One region of the Arthrobacter sp. LFS091 genome, then DNA from elsewhere that is predicted to be linked to it. Evidence: riboswitches for the same ligand, from Rfam matches in the RefSeq annotation. Region 1 holds a riboswitch; the other holds the start of a gene.
The links. Region 1 has a riboswitch for cyclic di-AMP ahead of ACNQOP_RS16420 (M23 family metallopeptidase). Riboswitches for the same ligand answer to the same signal wherever they lie in the genome.
Positions count from the first base shown of each region.

Region 1 (7,513 bases):
ACTGGGACTTCGTGTCCTGGAGAAGACGCCTTCCATTGCCAAGGCCAAGCGCATGAACGCCAAGGATCTTGCACCGATGGTGCAGGACCTCGTGACGGTGCTGGACAACCTCTCCGGCTCTCTCTCGTCCGGCAAGTACCCGGACGGCAACAAGGCCAAGGCCATCAGCATGGCGCTGCGCAAGGTTGCCGACGAGCTGGAAGCCTAGGCTCATGGCATCGGAATCCGCACAGGACACGAAGGGCGGAAAGGGCGCGCAGGGAAGCCCTGATTCAGCCCCCGACGCTGCCCAGGCTCCTGGAAACGGGGAAGCCCCCGCGCGGAAGCCTGCGGCGGAGAAGCCGCGGGCCGGTTTGCCTGTGTGGCGAACCGGCAAGCCTGACGCCTTCCTGGCTGCCGCCGTCGATATTGCGCGTGAGGCAGTTCAGGGCATAGCCAACCCGGGCGAAGTGGGTGCGCACCTCGGCGCAAAGTCGGAGGGCGACCGCGTGGTCACCCACTTGTTCGAATCCAAGCTCGCGGGTTACGGCGGCTGGCAGTGGTACGCGGTGGTGACGCGTAACTCCCGTTCCAAGATCGTGACCGTCAGCGAGCTCGGCCTGCTGCCCTCCGAGGATTCCATCCTCGCCCCGGAATGGGTTCCGTGGGCCAAGCGGGTCCGCCCCGAGGACGAGACTCCGCTGGTGGAGGAGACTGTCGGCGATGTCACGGAGGAATCCGTCCAGGCCGACGAGGACGACGCTACGGGACCCGCCGAAGCGGACGACGACGAGGCTGACGACGCCGAAGCGGACGGCGAAGAGGACGACGCCGACGAAGCCGGGGCTGAATAGGCATTGCGGAAACCCGGGGTGAACCAAGCGATGGTGGACACTGATGTCCACCTTTAAGTCGCTGGGGATTCCCAACTACCGCATCTGGTTCTTCGGTGCCCTGATCTCCAATATCGGCACCTGGATGCAGCGCACTGCGCAGGACTGGCTGGTGTTCGACCACCTGACCGCGCACGATGCCGGCGCGATGGGCATCACCCTGGCCCTCCAGCTGGGTCCGCAACTTTTCCTTGCCCCGTGGGCCGGCCTGCTTGCCGACCGCTACAGCAGGCGGAAGCTGCTCCTCCTCACCCTGGTGGCAATGGCCCTGCTCAGCACGGGACTGGGCATCCTGGTGTTGTTGGGAGTCGCGGAGCTGTGGCACGTGTACATCTTTGCCCTGCTGCTGGGCATCGTGACGGCGTTGGACGCTCCGGTCCGCCAAACGTTCGTCTCGGAACTCGTCACCGATGATTACCTGCCCAACGCGGTGGCACTTAACAGCGCATCCTTCAACGTAGCCCGGATGATCGGTCCGGCAGTGTCCGGTGTCCTGACTGTGGTGGTGGGGCCGGGATGGGTCTTCCTCATCAACACGGTGTCCTTCGCCGCGATGCTCTGGGCGCTCAAACTGATTCCGGCGTCGTCACTGCGGGCACAACCACGCGCGGCACCAGGTAAAGGTCGCATCCGCGAAGGCCTGCGGTACGTCCGGGGAAGGCCTGATATCCAAGTGGTCCTGGTGGCCATCTTCATCGTGGGCACCTTCGGACTCAACTTTCCGCTGTTCATCGCCGCGATGGTGGGCACCCAGTTCGGCATGGACGCCGGCGCCTTTGGGGCCTTGAGTTCCATCATGGCCATCGGCTCGGTAACCGGGGCATTGCTCGCGGCCCGACGCGGCCGGCCCCGCCTCAGGCTGATCTTCCTGGCGGCAGGAGGCTTCGGGGTCTCCAGCACGCTCGCTGCCCTGGCGCCCAACGCAACCCTTTTCGGTCTGGCGCTGGTTCCCTGTGGCCTGTTCGCGCTGACCCTCATCACCAGTGCCAACGGATACGTGCAATCGACCACGGAGGCCGTTATGCGGGGCAGGGTGATGTCCTTGTACATGGCGATCTTCATGGGCGGGACACCCATTGGTGCCCCGCTGGTGGGTTGGGTGGCCAACGTCGGCGGTCCGCGCTGGGCGGTGGGCGTAGCCGCAATAGCCGGCATCAGCACCGCCGTCGTGGGTTTGGTCTGGATCATCCGGGCCAAACAGCTGAGGCTCCGCTTTGACCGGCGGGCGCGTGGCCTGAAACATTTCCGGGTGGAGTCGCTGCTTGCCCCTCCGGGTACCGAAGAGGGCGACGGCGGCACCGCCCGTTAAGCGGCGACGGCGCCGTCCGGGCTGACCGAACGACGCCGACCCTCGGGTCCGGCTGGCTACCGCCGAGGGTTACTTCTTCAGTTCACCCACGACGTAGTCGATGCTGGCAAGGAGCGCTGAGACATCGTCCGGCTCAATGGCGACGAACGTGGCAATACGCAACTGGTTGCGGCCCAGCTTGCGGTACGGCTCCGTGTCCACCACGCCGTTGGCGCGGAGGACCTTGGCGATCGCGGCCGCGTCAATGGAGTCGTCGAAGTCGATGGTGGCAATGACGTTGGAGCGGTCCTCTGCCTTGGCCACAAACGGGGTGGCGTACTCGGAGGCTTCGGCCCAGGAGTAGATCCGGTTGGCGGAGTCCGCCGTGCGCTTGCTGGCAAAGTCCAGGCCGCCGTTGCTGTTCAACCACTGAACCTGGGCGTCCAGGGTCACCAGGGTGGACAACGACGGCGTGTTGTACGTCTGGTTGAGCTTGGAGTTGTCGATGGCGGTCTGCAGGTCCAGGAAATCCGGGATCCAGCGCCCGGATGCCTTGATGCGGGCAGCGCGTTCCAGGGCTGCGGGGGAGAAGAGGCCGAGCCACAGCCCGCCATCTGATGCGAAGTTCTTCTGCGGGGCGAAGTAGTAGACGTCGGACTCCGAGACGTCGACGTCCAGGCCGCCGGCAGCGGAGGTGGCGTCCACCAGGACCAGTGATCCTTCGTCGGCGCCCTGGACCCGCTTGACGGGAGCTGCCACACCCGTGGACGTCTCGTTCTGGGGCCACGCGTAGACATCGACGCCGGCTTCGGCTTGCGCCACGGGGCGGGTGCCGGGCTCGGACTTGATGATGGAGGAAGCATCAAGGAACGGGGCTTTGTTGGTGGCGGCGGCGAACTTCGAACCGAACTCGCCAAAGGACAGGTGCTGTGCTTTCTTCTCCACTAGGCCGAATGCGGCGACGTCCCAGAAGGCGGTTGATCCGCCGACGCCGAGGACAACCTCGTATCCCTCGGGTGCGCGGAAGAACTGGCTGAGTCCTTCCCGTACCGATCCCACGAGGTTCTTGACCGGGGCCTGCCGGTGGGAGGTGCCCAGGATGGTGGCCGATGCGGCAGACAACGCCTCGATCTGTTCCGGGCGGACCTTGGACGGTCCTGCGCCGAAGCGTCCGTCCTTGGGCAGCAGATCGGCGGGAATGGTGATGCTGTTGTCGCTCACGTGTGGCTCCAATGGGTATCGGCTAGAGATGGGTCGTGGCAGGTGGCATCCGCTGCCCCTTCGACTCCCCAATTCTGCCTGACTCGGCCCGGGGGCTGTAACCTGCATCCGTCATAGTCCGCCACGTGGAATGCGAAGCAACAGGATGCGACCGGAATTATCCAGAGTAATTCCAAATAAGCTAGGCTGGGTGTCGGCGTTCAAGGGCCAGCGGTACACACCGGCTGCCCTGGCCAAGGACGCGGTACGGTGGAGATTACGCAAGGAAACTGCGTTCGAGGAGAGCTGAGCTGGATGACGGATCTGATCGATACCACTGAGATGTATCTTCGGACCATTTTGGAGCTTGAAGAAGAGAACATTGTGGCGCTCAGGGCCCGCATCGCCGAGCGCCTGCGGCACTCCGGCCCCACGGTTTCACAAACCATCGGCCGCATGGAGCGCGATGGCCTGGTGATCGTATCCAACGACCGTCACCTTGAACTGACCCAGATGGGCCGCAAGCGCGCCACCGAGGTCATGCGAAAGCACCGTCTCGCGGAGCGGCTCCTTGCCGATGTCATTGGCCTCGACTGGGCGTACGTCCATGACGAAGCGTGCCGTTGGGAACACGTGATGAGTGAGCGGGTTGAACGCCGGCTCTACGAACTCCTTGAACACCCCACCGAGTCGCCTTACGGCAATCCGATTCCAGGACTCGAAGCCCTGGGCGGCCTGCCGACGCAGACCATCCCGCGGCTCGACATCAACCTGCTGCAGGCCATGGATGGCTACGCCGCCGATTCCCGCGTGGTGGTCAGCCGGCTTGCCGAGCCCATCCAGGTGGAGCCCGAACTCCTCACCCAACTGGACGAAGGCGGAATCCGTCCCGGGGCAGCGGTGTCATTGGAACGCGTCGGCGAGTACATTTCTGTCCGGGTTCCCGGCATCGAGGGAGCGCTTGAGCTTCCACCGGAAGTTGCGGCCCACGTGTTCGTCTCCCTGGGCTGACCTCCCTTCGGGGGCGCCGCATCCTCGGGTATGCCGTGTCAAACCTCACTTTTGTGCCCCGCGGGACAATGTGACCTGCGGTTTTCCGGGATTGATGATAAGGGAGTGCGTCGTCCTGTTGATAACGAATTTATTACTGCAGGCTTTAATCGCCTATAGTTATCTACTAGCGCCGATACCAAAGCGTTACCTGATCCGGAGCCGAGCTCTGCCAGCGGATCAGGTGTGCCATCCACCACTGGCAGAGGCGGGGGAACCACAAGCGGCTGTCTAAAGAAGCAGCCTTGGGGTGAAGTCCGCAGCAGAAGTGCCCATTTACGCAAGTCCCTCCTGGGATACCTGTGTGCCATGAGCGCTTCGTGCGGACCGGGTCTTTGAACTCTCTGACCCGAATCCGACAGCTAACTTCGCAGGCTTTCCAGAGAGGAACAGAGTTTGACATCGCAGAACGTCAGGGGTCGTCGCCGCGCCACCGGCCCCGCTGTTGAGCTGCGGCCAGCCCGCGCAACAATGGAGGTCCGGCCCCGTGACACTGAGCGCCAAGTCCGCCGCCGTAAGAGCCCATTGCGCCAGGTTGCCGATTTCGCCGCAGCCAGTGGTGTCGGCCAGAAAGCCGGAGTAGCCCTCGCTGCCACCGGCTTGGCGCTGACTGTCGGACTGCCGGCCACAAGCCCCGTGATGGCAACGTCGGAGTCGGGCCAGACCGAGTCCGCCCTCGCCGTTTCCGGCGGCAGCCAGCCAGAGGTTTCCGCGGCCGCATCGGCAAAAATCGACTTCAGCCGCGCCGCCGTCGCAACCGCAGCTGACCCCGACGGCAAGCTGAAGCAATTGCTCAGCGCCCAGTCGGTCGGCAGCATCCAGCGCGCCTCGTCCGTTGGCACGCTTGCCAGCCCCTTGGACAGCCTGGTCACGGCCTCGCCGTTCGGCTACCGGGTCAGCCCCCTCACGGGCGGCACGGGCGACTTCCACCGGGGCCAGGACTTCGTTGCCCAGTGCGGCACCGCAGTGCATGCGGCTGCCACGGGCAAGGTCACTTTCGCCGGATGGCACGAGTATGGCGGAGGCAACCGCGTGGTAGTGGACCACGGCAACGGCCTCGAGACCACCTATAACCACCTGTCGTCCTTCAACGTCAAGGTCGGGCAGACCGTCACCCGTGGCGATACCGTCGCGTTGAGCGGCACCACGGGCGCTTCCACGGGCTGCCACCTCCACTTCGAGGTCCAGGTCAACGGAGAAGTTGTAGACCCCATGGGCTGGCTCTAAGCCAGTTGATGGTCGCCTCTCGCATTTTGCGACACCCCGTGACCTGAATGTGACATTCGCGTTCAACTGTTGTACCGTACAAAGCGCATCGGCTTTTTAGGGGGCCGATGCACTTGAGTGGATTGCCTAGCTCTGCCACCACTCAAGGTCCGTTCGCATAAATCGTCTGGCAGGGGCGGGGGAACCACTTTTGGTCTTCGATAGAAGGCCTTGGGGTTAAGTCGCAAAAGCTTCCTTGAAGCAACGCGGCCGGATGACTCCCATCCGAATCCGACAGCTCACCTCGCAGGCATTGGGAGAGGCTACCTACGTGTCATCACGCACTACCCCTGCGCGCCACCGCGCTGAAACGGTTCGTACGAACCCCTTGAACACTCTTTCCAAGGCTGTTTCGTCCAACGCCGGTTCGGTTGGCCGTCAGGCCGTCGTCCTGGCAGCAGCTTCGGGCCTTGTCCTGACCGCCGGTCTTCCGGCTACGGCAGCTGATACGGACGTCTCCAAGTCGGAAGCCTCCAGCACCCAGCAGATGGTGGCAACCGCCGTCGTCACCGCAGAGCCGACCGCCACCGTGGCCTTCGAGAGCCCGGTCGTGGCCACCAAGGAAGCCCCCAAGGTTGTCCAGCGTGCATCGCAGGTCACCCAGCGCGCCGCTGGTAGCCAGGACGCCGCAGCAGCAGTCACCGCAAAGTCCTCCGAGGTTACGGACGGTGCTGCAAGCGCTGCTGCTTCGGGCCTCGCCGCCATTGCCTACACCGGTATCGGCCACCCCTACGTATGGGGCGGCACCACCCCCAACGGCTGGGACTGCTCCGGCTTCACCCAGTGGGTCTACGCGCAGGCCGGCATCAGCATTCCCCGCGTCAACGCCTGGACGGCCATGAAGCCCACCAGCAACCCGCAGCCCGGTGACCTCGTCATGCAGAACGGCGGAGCCCACGTCGGCATCTACGTCGGCAACGGCATGATGATCAGCGCACTGAACCCGAGCCAGGGCACTCTCCTGCACTCGGCAGCCTCCACGGGCACCTCTTCCTTCTTCACCCTTCGCTAGAAAACATCCGGTTCGTGGCCGGCCAGCATGCCCCCAAGTGCTGGCCGCCCATTACCCGCGTGTCACCCCACTGCACGCGGATACGAAAAGAGAAAATCATGACCAGTGCAAACAAGGTTGCACGGCATCGCGCTGAGGCCCCCAAGACCAGCTCGCTTGCCATCATCGCTAAGGCTGTCGGCGGCAACGCCGGTACTGTGGGCCGCCAGGCCGCCGTCATCGCAGCGGCTTCCGGTCTGGTCCTGACCAGCGGTGTCGCGGCCAACGCCGCCGAAACCAACGTTGACCGTGAATCCACCGCGACGTCCACCCTCGATGTCCAGGCAGTGGTCCAGTCGACCATCGCTGCGGACTCCACGGTAGCCATTTCCTACGAACGGCCCGTCGTCACCACGGTTGAAGCTCCGGCTCCCGTGGAGAAGAAGGCCCCCGCCAAGGCAGAAGCCAAGGCCACGGAGGGCGCCAACACGGCTGCTTCCACCGGCAACGCGACGCTTGCCGTCAACAGCTCGGCTACATCTGCCAAGGCTCCGGCAGCGTCCAGCGGCCTCGGTGCAGCTATCGCCGCCGCAGCTTACGCCCAGCTCGGCGTGACCCAGGACTGCACCATGCTGGTGACCAACTCCCTGGCAGCCGTGGGCATTCACTTCCATGACTGGCCGGCCGGGTACCTCTCCTTGGGCCGTACCGTCAGTGCTGCAGAAGCCCAGCCGGGCGACCTCGCCTACTACGCCAACGGCGGTTTGGCCGGACAGGCCCACATCGCTGTCTACGTCGGCAACGGCATGGCAGTGCACGGTGGATGGAACGGATCCACCACGGCAT
Region 1 is NZ_JBFPFP010000008.1:195,927-203,439, reverse strand. Features, by position in the region: gene ACNQOP_RS16445 (cold-shock protein) at 1-208, shown strand, start outside; gene ACNQOP_RS16440 (DUF3027 domain-containing protein) at 213-833, shown strand; gene ACNQOP_RS16435 (MFS transporter) at 877-2,181, shown strand; gene serC (phosphoserine transaminase) at 2,251-3,381, opposite strand; gene ACNQOP_RS16425 (metal-dependent transcriptional regulator) at 3,676-4,371, shown strand; cyclic di-AMP (ydaO/yuaA leader) riboswitch at 4,561-4,802, shown strand; gene ACNQOP_RS16420 (M23 family metallopeptidase) at 4,807-5,637, shown strand; cyclic di-AMP (ydaO/yuaA leader) riboswitch at 5,775-5,943, shown strand; gene ACNQOP_RS16415 (C40 family peptidase) at 5,948-6,688, shown strand; gene ACNQOP_RS16410 (NlpC/P60 family protein) at 6,787-7,513, shown strand, end outside.

Region 2 (7,513 bases), on a different contig from region 1:
TTTCATGTCCTTGTTCACTGTCCTTGCCACCAGCAAAGTCGCCGCGGGCGTCCTGGCCGCCGGAGCCGTGGCCGCCGGCGGAACAGGCGTAGCTGCCTTCAACGGCGCGCTTCCCCACGGTTTCCAGCAGACGGCGCATGATTTTGTTGGCGCTCCGGCCCCGGTCGACGGGAACACCGCCAAAGCAGTCACGTCTGAAGCAGCCGCCGCGACCGAAACGGCCAAGTCCAAGGTGACTGACGCCGTCGGGACCGCGCAGTCCAAGGCCGCCGACGCTGTATCCGACGCGAAGGCCACAGCCCAGCGCGCCCTCGCCACCTCACCGGAGGCCTTCGGCCTCTGCACGTCATTCCTCAATGGCGGACTGAGGTCCGACACCACGGTCCAGGGCTTCAAGTCCCTGGCGATTGCCGCCGGCGGCGAGGCAAAGGTTGAGGCGCACTGCCATGCCGTCGTCGACGCCGGTAAGGCTGCCGGTCTGAAGGTGGACGGCTCCGCGAAGGCAAACGCCGACGTCGATGCTGCCGCCACGTCCGGACTGCCGGCAACGCCCGCGGTCCCTGCCGTCCCCGCGGTTCCGGCTGTTCCTGGTGTCCCCGCGGTCCCCGCCACCCCGGCTGCCCCCGCAGTCCCGGTGCAGGTTCCCAGCCACGTTCCGGCCGTTCCAGGAGCTTCCCTCGATTCTGTCCGCTAAGCGGGCAGGGGCTACGGTTTAAAGGCGGGGCTCCTTGGCTTAGGACAAGGAGCCCCGCTACGTAACGTGGGATGGAGGCGTCCACGGGTGCTTGACCCTTTGGCTGATGAATATGTGCAGGCGGATCAGGACGACCCCGCGCTGCTCTTCACGGCTGCCTACAACAGCTACGCGGGGCCGGTCTTCGGCTACCTCCGTGCCCGGGGCGTGGACGACCCCGAAGCCGTCACGCAGGACGTCTTCCTGGCCCTCCATCCGCAACTCGAAACACTGCAAGGCGGGCTGCAAGGGGCAAAATCCCTGCTGTTCTCCATTGCCCACGCCCGCATGGTGGACTACTACCGCAAACGTGCACGAACACCCGCTTCCACGCCCTACGAACAGGACCTGGATGGCCGGCGCGCCCCCTCGGCTGAGGACCAGGCGTTCGGGCGGGACGCTGGCCTGGGGGTCTCGGACCTCCTGGAGGGCCTCGCGGACGACTACAGGGAAGTGCTGGCGCTGAGGGTCGTTGCCGATCTTTCCGTTGAGGAGACAGCGGCCATCATGGGCAAGTCGCAAGGAGCGGTGAAGCAGTTGCAGCGCAGGGCATTGGGCGCACTGAAGAAACGGGCACAACAAACGAACGGCACATCATGAGCGAACATTTTCCGCCCCGCGGGCGGCACGACGCGGAAGCGATCGACCACCTGTTGGCCGGTTCCGGGTTGGAGGGCGATGCCGGGGTCCGCGCCGAACTGCTCGAACTCCGCTCACTGGCGGCCACGGCGCCTCTGCCGTCTGAAGCCGTCCGGGCGCTGATGGTCCCGGCCCCCGCGGTGCGCGACCAACCTGCCGCGCACAACGAACTTGCCGCACACGACGAACTTGCCGCGCACAACGAACTTGCCGCACACGACGAACTTGCCGCGCACAACGAACCTGCCGCACACGACGAACTTGCCGCGCGGAGACGGAAGAAGCGCCGCGCCGCCATTGCCGGCCTGGCCGTTGTTGTCTCCCTGGCTGGCGGTGCTACGGCTGCGGCCGCGTCCGAGGGTGGCATCCCGGGCGCCTTCCAGCATCTTGGGGCAGCCATCGGTTCGGTGGTTTCACAGCTGGCGCCCGGCGCGGGATCCGCTCCGAAACAGGGCGGACCGGCGGGTTCGACCACTGAGTCGCCTTCCGGGGACGTCAGGCCCACTCCTGTGCAGAGCCAACCCGGCCAGGCGCCCGCTTTGCCGGAGCCAAGCGCCCATGAACGCGGTTCCCAGGCGCAACCCGGCGGGAGCGCAGCAACAAAAGCACCCAAGGTTCCCTCGCGGGGCGAGCCCGGCAACGGAGTCATTCCCACACCCCCGGCAGTACCCGTGACGCCTCCGGCCGTGGTTCCTCCCACCATCGACCCGGGAAAGCTTCGCCCATCGGACCTCCCGGTACCCGTTCCCATCCGCCTGGAACCCTCACCGCCCGTCATCCCCTCGAAGTGACGGAAAATGCCAATGTTCGTCAGGAATATTGGCATTTTCTGCCATCTCGGCACGCCTTAAACCACGACGGCGGGGTGCGGCGTCGGGTGGGAGCCGCCCCCCGCCCGCGGGCGGGTGTGGTTTTGCCCGTTAGGCGGAAACCAGGCTGTGCCAGTCGTTGACGAGGGGCAGGTTGTGCGCCTCGGAAACGGAGTGGTGTGCCACGTGGCCGGCGGCGATGTTGAGGCCGGCTGCCAGGGCGGGGTCGCGGTCGAAGGCGGCCTTGACGCCCAGGTTGGCCAGTGCCACGGCGTAGCGCAGGGTGACGTTGGTCAGTGCGTACGTGGAGGTGTTCGGAACGGCGCCAGGCATGTTGGCAACGCAGTAGAAGATCGAGTTGTGGACCTTGTACGTCGGTTCCTGGTGGGTGGTGGGGTGCGTGTCCTCGAAGCAGCCGCCCTGGTCCACGGCGATGTCCACCAGGACCGAGCCCGGCTTCATGCGGGCAACGAGCTCGTTGGTCACCAGCTTGGGAGCCTTGGCGCCCGGGATCAGGACGGAGCCGATCACGAGATCTGCATCGATAACTGACTTCTCGATCTCGTAGGCGTTGGAGGCAACGGTCTTCAGGCGGCCCTGGTAGAGGGCGTCGAGTTCGCGCAGCCGGTTGATGTTGATGTCCATGATGGTGACATCAGCACCGAGGCCCAGCGCCATGGCAGCGGCGTTGGTTCCAGCAACGCCGGCACCCAGGACAACAACCTTGGCCGGACGGACGCCCGGTACGCCGCCCAGCAGGACGCCCTTGCCGCCGGCCGGAGCCATCAGCGAGGAAGCGCCGACCACGACGGAGAGGCGGCCTGCGACCTCGGACATCGGTGCCAGCAGCGGAAGGGCGCGGCCTTCCTGCACGGTTTCGTAGGCGATGGCCGTGACGCCGGAGTTGATGAGCTCTGCAGTGAGTTCGGGCTCTGCGGCAAGGTGCAGGTAGGTGAAGAGGATCAGGCCCTTGCGGAAGCGGTGGTACTCGGCCGCGATGGGTTCCTTGACCTTCATGACCATGTCCGCACGGCCCCAGACGTCATCGGCTTCGTTGACGATTTCGGCGCCGGCGATCGAGTATTCCTCATCGGTGATGCCCGAGCCGAGGCCTGCGCCGCGCTCAACCAGAACGGTGTGTCCGTGCGTGCGGAATTCGTGGACACCTGCGGCCGTGATGGCTACGCGGAATTCGTTGTTCTTGATTTCTTTGGGGACGCCGATGATCATTTGTGGGCTCCATCGTTAGCGGCCTCTTCGGCCGAAAATGTGTTGCGGGCTGTGGTTCCAGAATAAATCCGGCTGTGAGGCAGGCGACATGGAAGCCCAGGGCTACCAGTCAGCAAAAGGCCGGAAATTCAACGATCTTCTTCATATGGACTCGACATTTGTCGAGCACTCAAGCGTCAGGTGTCGCCTCCTGTTGGTACGCTTTCCAGATGCAGCAGGACGTGGAACAGATCGTAGAACGCGTCGCGTTGAAGCTCGGCCGCGGCTTGTCACTGGAAGACCTCGATGGCGTGCTCCTCGCCTACAGCTCCAACCAGTCGCACGCCGACCGCGTCCGCGTGAACTTCCTGCTCAGCAAGCGCGTCCCCACCGACGTCAGCGCCTGGCAGCTGTCCCACGGCATCTCCACGGCAGTACGCCCGGTGGTGGTTCCCGCCAACGACGAACTCGGGATGTTGGGCCGGGTCTGCGTCCCGCTACTGGTCCGCGGATTCCGGGTCGGCTACCTGTGGGTGCAGTTGGACGTTGAAGAGCAAAGCGCGACGGCGATACTCGCCGAACTGCCCGGCGTACGGGACGAACTGGACCTGTTGGCGGGACTGCTCCTCGACTCCAACACGGCCGAATCAGAGTTTCGGCGCCGCCGCGAGCAGGAATTCCTTTCGGCCTGCAACGGCGAATCCAACGCGGTGGCTGCCGTAGCCGGGTGGAAGGAAATCCAGGGGCGGGGTCCATGGCAGCTGGTGACCATCCTCGACCCGGACGGTGCCGGGTCCGCCGTCGACCCCATCGCAGCAACCCTCACCCACCGCTCAGCGGCGCTGCAGTCCACGATCGGTGTCAACGCCGCCTTGTTCAGTGCCGGAACCGAGACGCATTCGGTGGTCCTGTTCCGGGAATCAGGCGGGAGGGCAGACCACGCACAGGTACTGGTGCACTACCAACTGGAACTCGCCAAGCGCGCCGGAAGGACGGTGGACCGCGTCATCCTTGGCATCAGTGAACCATTCCAGGTGATCCGGCAGATCTCCAGCGCCTACCGCCAGTCCAAAGTAGCGGCCCAGGCTGCCGCGGTTGACCTGCCGCTCGGCGAGCTCGTGGAAAGCCGGGCGGTAGGGGTTTACCAACTCTTTGATCGCCTTTTGGCGCCCGGTGGCTGGGATGACACCGGATCGGTCCACTACCGGACGCTGGAGGATCAGGACAGGAACGGCGAGCTCCTCCCGGTCCTGGAGTTGCTCTACGACAATGACGGTTCCGTCCAGGACGTCGCAGCGAAGCTCCATCTCCACAGGAGCAGCATCTACAACCGGCTGGGCCGGATCCGCCAGCTCATCGGGGCTGACCCGTTGAGCGGCGCGATCCGGCTTGAACTGCATGCGGCCCTGAAAGCACACCGCTGGGCACGGCGACCCAGGATCTAGGCGGCCTGTGCTCCCTGTTTTGGGGATCCGAGGACTAGGAACGCCTCAACCGCTGGCAGCTCCAGCGGCCCATCCTTCGCCTGAACGTGGCGGTCCGGCTGCTGGTGCAGTACCGGCCATGCCATCCGATCGGCGTTGCCGTACGGGGTAGCCGGGTGCTCACTTCACGGCCTTCTTGGCGGCGTCCAGGATCGCGTCGAGGGCGGTCCCAGTGGATTGCGGGTTCGTTCCGGCGGTGGGGTTCCCGGTGGGGCGCGGCTTGGGAGTGGCGGTCGACGTCGACGTGGGTGTCGGCGCGGGCGTCGGGGTGGTGGTCGGCGTCGGCGTGGTTGTCGGGGCCGGAGACGGCGCCGTCGTGACTGTATCGGTGGGGGCCGGGGCAGGCTGCGTCGGGACGGCCGCGGAGGCACCCGGCGCTGGGTTAGCCGCCGACGGCGCCGCCGAAGGAACCCAAACCGGGGCCGCAAGCGAGACGTGCGGGGCCGGAACCGACGACGGCGACACTTCAGAAGGTGCCTCGGGGACGGTCGCCGGCTGACCGGCTGCCGATGAGGATGACGCTGTTGGCGCTGCCGACGAGGCCGACGGTGAGGACGCGGTGGAATAGGAAGCCCGAGGCCCGGGCGCAGCCGAGCCCGACTCCCTGTCCCCATGGGCGCTCGCATCCTGGGCGGGGGTTTCATGGCCGAAGAACGGCAGCTCAAGGGCCTGGCCGAGGCCTCCCGCCGTGAGCACCAGCCCGACGGCGCCGGCGACCACGGCCATGCGCTGGCTCATGTGCTTGACCGATGCGGCCTTTCGAAGCACGGCTTGGGGTTCGCGGTTGAACGACGACGACGAGCCAAAGCCGGTCCTGGCGGGGACGGGAATAGGTGCCGGCCCGGCAACGTCGACGATGGGGATGGCTGCCGTGGCGGGCTCCGATGGTGTGGACTGCTGCGTGTCCGGCTTGGGTGCCGGCTTGGCAACGTCGACGATGGGGATGGCTGCAGTGGGAGGGCCCGGTGTGGTCGACCGCGGTGCCGCGGCTTGGGCTGCCCGTACTGCCGGGATCGCGGCGGTGGCCGGTTCTGCGGGTTCGGCTTCAGCCCGGGCTGCCCTTTCCCGCTCCGCTGCACGGGCGGCCGCGCGCGTGGTGGGCCTGGCAGCAGCGGTGGGTTCCGGCGTCGTGCTTGGTGCCTCAGGCGCCGTTGCTGGTTCTGTGGCGGATCCGCTGGCTTCGGCCCGACGGCGTCCGGTTGGCTTGGTGCGCTCGCGTTCGATGAGGGCGCGGCGCGGCTGATCCATGGTTGGGGACATGGTGGTTGCCTCTCAACGCCTTCGAGGTTAGCTGTCGGGTTCGGACGAGGCCGTCCGGCCGCCTCAGCGGCTTCACCCCGAGGGCTTGGAAACAAGCCCGGGAACTGTGGGTCCCCCGCCTCTGCCGCGGGTCTGGCGGATCCCGGATTGCGGCAGAGCTCGGCGTCAATCCGGAAGCGGCCCAGCGGAGATACGGGTCGCCCTACGACGGTACATGAGCCGGAAAGTAAAGTCACATTAATGTAACGGACGGTAGGTCGGGCTAAACCGGAGGCTCCGGGCGCCTACGCTTCGGGGCCGGTGCGGGAGCCGGCAGCTGGTGCTGGATCTCCGAGTACTGCCCCCAACACGGCCAAGATATCCACCGCCTAAGACTAGCTTCGGCGTCCGACGGCAGGGTAGACATTTCCTATGGACCTGCCAGTGATGCCGCCCGTCTCGCCCATGCTTGCCAAATCAGTTCCGGACATCCCCGATGTGGGTCACTACGAGCCGAAGTGGGATGGCTTCCGGACCATCGTTTTCAAGGATGGGGACGAGGTCATCCTGGGCAGCCGCAACGAGAAGCCCATGACGCGCTACTTTCCCGAGCTGGTTGAGGCGCTGAGGAAGAACCTCCCGGAGAAGTGTGTGATCGACGGTGAGATCGTCCTGATCGAGGGCAACAGGTTGGAATTCGAGGTCCTCCAGCAACGGATCCACCCCGCGGACAGCCGGGTCAGGATGCTCGCCGAGAAAACGCCGGCTTCCATGGTCGCGTTCGACATTCTTGCCCTGGGCGAGGAAGACCTGATGGGCAGGCCGTTCTCAGAGCGCCGGGCCATCCTGGAATCGGCCTTGGCCAAGGCCGAACCGCCCGTCTATGTGACTCCGGCGGTAACAGACCTCGAGCGGGCCAAGGAATGGTTCGTGCAGTTGGAGGGCGCCGGCCTGGACGGGGTTCTCTCCAAGCCGCTGGATGGAACCTACCAACCCAATAAGCGCGTGATGTTCAAGACCAAGCATGTTCGGACCGCGGACTGTGTGGTGGCCGGGTTCCGCTGGCACAAAACTGCGAAGGTGGTGGGTTCCATGTTGTTGGGGCTCTACGACGACGCCGGTCGGCTGCACCACGTGGGGGTGGTGGCATCGTTCCCCATGGCCAAGCGGGAAGCACTGGTTGCCGAGCTTGAGCCCTACCAGGTGGATCTCGCTGATCACCCGTGGGGCGAGTGGGCCAAGCAGGACGAGGTTGCCGGTGGTTCGCGGATGCCTGGTGCGCAAAGCAGGTGGAGCGGGGGCAAGGACTTTTCGTTTGTGCCACTGCGCCCCGAGCTTGTGATCGAAGTGGCGTACGACTACATGGAGGGCGACAGGTTCCGCCACACCACGCAGTTCCG
Region 2 is NZ_JBFPFP010000003.1:426,208-433,720, forward strand. Features, by position in the region: gene ACNQOP_RS07715 (hypothetical protein) at 5-694, shown strand; gene ACNQOP_RS07720 (RNA polymerase sigma factor) at 782-1,333, shown strand; gene ACNQOP_RS07725 (hypothetical protein) at 1,330-2,163, shown strand; gene ald (alanine dehydrogenase) at 2,293-3,411, opposite strand; gene ACNQOP_RS07735 (PucR family transcriptional regulator) at 3,621-4,835, shown strand; gene ACNQOP_RS07740 (hypothetical protein) at 4,995-6,134, opposite strand; cyclic di-AMP (ydaO/yuaA leader) riboswitch at 6,137-6,282, opposite strand; gene ACNQOP_RS07745 (ATP-dependent DNA ligase) at 6,546-7,513, shown strand, end outside.
Region 2: linked by a shared signal. The riboswitch ahead of ACNQOP_RS07740 (hypothetical protein) and the one ahead of ACNQOP_RS16420 (M23 family metallopeptidase) in region 1 are both predicted to bind cyclic di-AMP.